2 regions of the Streptomyces tyrfis genome follow, and region 1 is predicted to be linked to the other one. Evidence: riboswitches for the same ligand, from Rfam matches in the RefSeq annotation. Region 1 holds a riboswitch; the other holds the start of a gene.
What was found. Region 1 has a riboswitch for S-adenosylmethionine ahead of WA762_RS00555 (aminotransferase class V-fold PLP-dependent enzyme). Riboswitches for the same ligand answer to the same signal wherever they lie in the genome.
Positions count from the first base shown of each region.

Region 1 (2,195 bases):
GGCGCCGCCGCCCGCGAGGTAGGGCTCGGCGTCCTGGAGCCAGTCGGCCCGGCCCGCGAGCACGCCGCAGCCGAACGGCGCGTACAGCTTGTGCCCGGAGAACGCGACCCAGTCGACGTCCAGTTCGGCGATGTCGATCGGGTGGTGCGGGGCGAGCTGGGCGGCGTCGAGCACGATCCGCGCGCCGTGCGCGTGCGCGACGGCGGCCAGTTCCCCGACCGGCCACAGCTCGCCGGTGACGTTGGACGCGCCGGTGACGCAGACCAGCGCGGGGCCGACGGGGTCTCCCCCGCCGGGACGGAGTCGACCGCTCGGGGAAGGATCGCGGTCGGCGAGCGCCCGTTCCAGCGTCTCGACGGCCTGGGCCGGGGTGCGCGGGGCGTCCAGGTACGTCACCCGGGCGTCGCGCCACGGCAGCAGCGAGGCGTGGTGCTCGGTCTCGTAGACGAAGACCTGGCAGTCGGCCGGGACGGCGGCGGCCAGCAGGTTGAGCGAGTCGGTGGTCGAGCGGGTGAAGACCACCTGGTCGTCGGCGCGGCAGCCGAGGAACTCCGCGACGGCCGCCCGGCTGTTCTCGAAGAGGTCCGTGGAGAGCTGCGAGAGGTACCCGGCTCCCCGGTGGACGCTGCCGTAGTACGGGGCGTACGCGGCGACGTCGTCCCAGACGCGCTGGAGGGCCGGGGCGCTCGCGGCGTAGTCGAGCGCGGCGTAGGTGACTTCACCGCCCGTGACCAGGGGAACCGTTACATCCCGACCCAGAACCGGCAGAGGGGCACAAAGCGACTGGTCGGTGGCAGCGGTGAGGACAGACATGGCGAACTCCCGTAAGAGGCAGGCGAAAAGCGCGCGCCGACGGGTGCGCGCCGGCGCGGCGAAGACTTGGAGAAGGGTGCGCGGAGGGCTTTCGGCCCAGTGCTGTGGCCGGAGAAGGTCCGCCGGGGCGCTCGCGGCGTCCGGTGCGGCGCGTCGCGAGAACGGGTCCGCCCTCGTACGGGACGCACAGGGGCGGGACGAAGCGCGACGGGAACGGAACTCCCCCGCCCGGACCGAGCCGGGAGCCGGGGGACGTGCCGGGATGCCGCGCGCCGGTGGACCTTCCGGTCGCAGCACTAGCGCATTCGCGTGCTCACAAGAGACTCCCTAGGGACCAGGACCCCGGGGGATGGCATTCACTGATGCCGAGGGGCCCGCGCTTGCCGCGGGCCTCGCTGCCCACGGCCTGGTCTTCACCCGGGGCACCCCGCCACGGACGGAGGGTTGCCGGACAGCGGGCCGGGGCCGTAGTCGCTGTCACTCATGACCTGCCTGCATCTTGCCATATGCGCGGGAACGCGCAAGGGCGCGGTCCAGGATCCGGACCGCGCCCGCGTCACGTCCCGCCGGTGCGGAGGCCGTCGGGCGAGCCGCGTCCGATCCGCGGTCACCCGGCGTCCCCTCAGGCGTTGCTGGCCGCCACCCAGCGCTCCAGCGCCGCCCGGGCCGCCCCGGAGTCGATGGACTCGGCGGCCCGCACGACCCCGGCGGCGAGCTGCTCGTCCAGGGCGGCGTCCGTCGGGTCCAGGGCCACCAGCGCCGCGGCCGAGTTGAGGAGCACCGCCTCCCGCACCGGCCCGCCCTCGCCGGCCAGCACCCGCCGGGCCACGTCCGCGTTGTACGCGGGGTCGGCGCCGCGCAGCGCCTCGGCCGGGACCAGCCGAAGGCCGATGTCGCGCGGGTCGAACGCCTCCTCGCGCACCGAGCCGTCCCGAACCACCCAGATCCGCGAGGTCGCGGTCGTGGTCAGCTCGTCGAGGCCGTCGTCGCCGCGGAAGACCAGCGCCGAGTTGCCGCGCTCCGCGAGGACGCCGGCGACGATGGGCGCCATCCGCGCGTCCGCGACGCCGACGGCCTGGGCGCGCACCCGGGCCGGGTTGGTGAGCGGGCCGAGGATGTTGAACGTGGTCTGGGCGCCGAGCTCCTTGCGCGCCCGGGCGGCGTACCGCAGCGCGGGGTGGAACTTCACCGCGAAGCAGAAGGTGATGCCCGCCTCCTCGGCGACCTCGACGACGCGCGGGGCGCTGAGGTCCAGGTTGACGCCGAGCTTCTCCAGCACGTCGGAGGAGCCGCTCGCCGAGGAGGAGGCCCGGTTGCCGTGCTTGACGACCTTGGCGCCGGTGCCCGCGACGACGATCGCGGACATCGTGGAGATGTTGACC
Region 1 covers NZ_JBAGJZ010000001.1:120,329-122,523, forward strand. Annotated here, with positions in the region: gene WA762_RS00555 (aminotransferase class V-fold PLP-dependent enzyme) at 1-813, opposite strand, end outside; SAM riboswitch class IV at 1,185-1,302, opposite strand; gene trpD (anthranilate phosphoribosyltransferase) at 1,436-2,195, opposite strand, start outside.

Region 2 (2,195 bases), on a different contig from region 1:
CGTCGCGGTCGCCTGCGAGGTGGCGGCCACCGCGTCCAGGGTCTTGAGGCCGTCGCCGGTGTTGAGGACGACGGTGGTCAGCGACGGGTCGAGCACCCCGTCCTCGATCAGCTTCTTCGTGACGCCGACCGTCACCCCGCCCGCCGTCTCGGCGAAGATGCCCTCGGTGCGGGCCAGCAGCTTGATCGCGTCGACGATCTGGTCGTCGTTCACGTCCTCGACCGCGCCCCCGGTGCGGCGGGCGATGTCCAGGACGTACGGGCCGTCGGCCGGGTTGCCGATCGCCAGGGACTTGGCGATGGTGTCCGGCTTCTGCGGCCGGACGACGTCGAGGCCCGCCTTGAACGCGGTGGAGACCGGGGAGCAGCCCTCGGCCTGCGCGCCGAAGATCTTGTACGGCCTGTCCTCGACCAGGCCCAGCCTGACCAGCTCCTGAAGGCCCTTGTCGATCTTCGTGAGCTGCGAGCCGGACGCGATCGGGATGACGATCTGGTCGGGCAGCCGCCAGCCGAGCTGCTCGCAGATCTCGTACGCCAGGGTCTTGGAGCCCTCGCCGTAGTACGGGCGCAGGTTGACGTTGACGAAGCCCCAGCCCTCGCCGAGCGGGTCGCCGATGAGCTCCGAGCAGAAGCGGTTGACGTCGTCGTAGTTGCCCTCGATGCCGACCAGCTCGCCGCCGTACACCGCGGCCATGACGACCTTGCCCTGCTCCAGGTCGTGCGGGATGAACACGCAGGAGCGGAAGCCTGCGCGGGCGGCGGCGGCACCCACCGCGCCGGCCAGGTTGCCGGTGGAGGAGCAGGAGAGGGTGGTGAAGCCGAAGGCGCGGGCGGCCTCGACGGCGATGGCGACGACGCGGTCCTTGAAGGAGTGCGTCGGGTTGCCGGAGTCGTCCTTGACGTACAGGCCGCCGGTGACGCCCAGCTCGCGGGCGAGGTTGTCGGCCTTGACCAGCTTGGTGAAGCCGGGGTTGAGATTGGGCTTGTCCGCGACGTCGGCGGGCACCGGCAGCAGCGGGGCGTAACGCCAGATGCTGTTCGGCCCGGCCTCGATGCGCTTCCTCAGCTCCTCCGGGGAACCGGTCGGCAGGTCGTACGCCACTTCGAGCGGCCCGAAACAGGAGACGCAGGCGAAGATCGGCCCGAGCGGGAAACGCTCGCCGCACTCGCGGCAGGAGAGCGCCGCGGCGGGTCCGAGGTCGACGGAGGCGGAGGCGCCGGAAGCGGCGTCGGCGGAAGAAGCGGTGTTCGCTGAAGCGGTCGCAGCGGTCTGCACGGCCATGATGGCGGAGGCCCTTTCTCCTCATCTTTCCCGTGACGCGTTTCGCCACGAGCCGGAATTGGCACCTTCCCCACCGTGACCTCGCGGTCGGCAGGAGGGTTGCCGGGACTTCAACGGGCCGTTCCCTCTGTCCCTCTGGATGAGCGCTATGGCACTGGAGGCGTGCTCCAGGCGTTTGTCGGCGGACCGACCCCGGCATGTGACCGGCGTCCGCGTTGTTCAAGACTGTAACCGAAGTACGGGACCGCCGAGACAGTGGTCCGAACCGCGAGATTGATCACATACAGGGAGTGCCGAGCGTGCTGGAAGAGGTCGAACGCTGGCTGACCAGGCGTTCCTGGTCGGTCGCCGACCGCCCGCTGGACCGCCTCCTGGCCGCCAAGGCGAGGGACCCGAGGCGCGGGAGCGTGAGCGTCGTCCTGCCGGCGCTGAACGAGGAGGCGACGGTCGGCGATATCGTCGCGACGATCCGGCGCGAGCTGATGGAGAAGGCCCCGCTGGTCGACGAGCTCGTGGTGATCGACTCCGGTTCCACCGACGCCACCGCGAAGGCCGCCCGGGAGGCGGGCGCCCGGGTGGTGCACCGGGACGAGATACTCCCCCGGATGCCCGCCGTGCCCGGCAAGGGCGAGGTGCTGTGGCGGTCGCTCCTGGTGACCAGCGGGGACATCGTCTGCTTCGTCGACGCCGATCTGCGGGACTTCTCGGCGGACTTCGTCTCCGGCATCGTCGGCCCGCTGCTGACCGACCCGGACCTGCGGTTCGTCAAGGCGATGTACGACCGGCCGTTCGGGGACGCGCCCGGTGAGCCCGGCTCCGGCGGGGCCGCGGGCCAGGGAGGACGGGTCACGGAGCTGGTCGCCCGGCCGCTGCTCAACCTGCACTGGCCCCGGCTGGCCGGATTCGTGCAGCCG
Region 2 covers NZ_JBAGJZ010000011.1:23,690-25,884, forward strand. Annotated here, with positions in the region: gene thrC (threonine synthase) at 1-1,281, opposite strand, end outside; SAM riboswitch class I at 1,300-1,427, opposite strand; gene WA762_RS10810 (glucosyl-3-phosphoglycerate synthase) at 1,581-2,195, shown strand, end outside.
Region 2: linked by a shared signal. The riboswitch ahead of thrC (threonine synthase) and the one ahead of WA762_RS00555 (aminotransferase class V-fold PLP-dependent enzyme) in region 1 are both predicted to bind S-adenosylmethionine.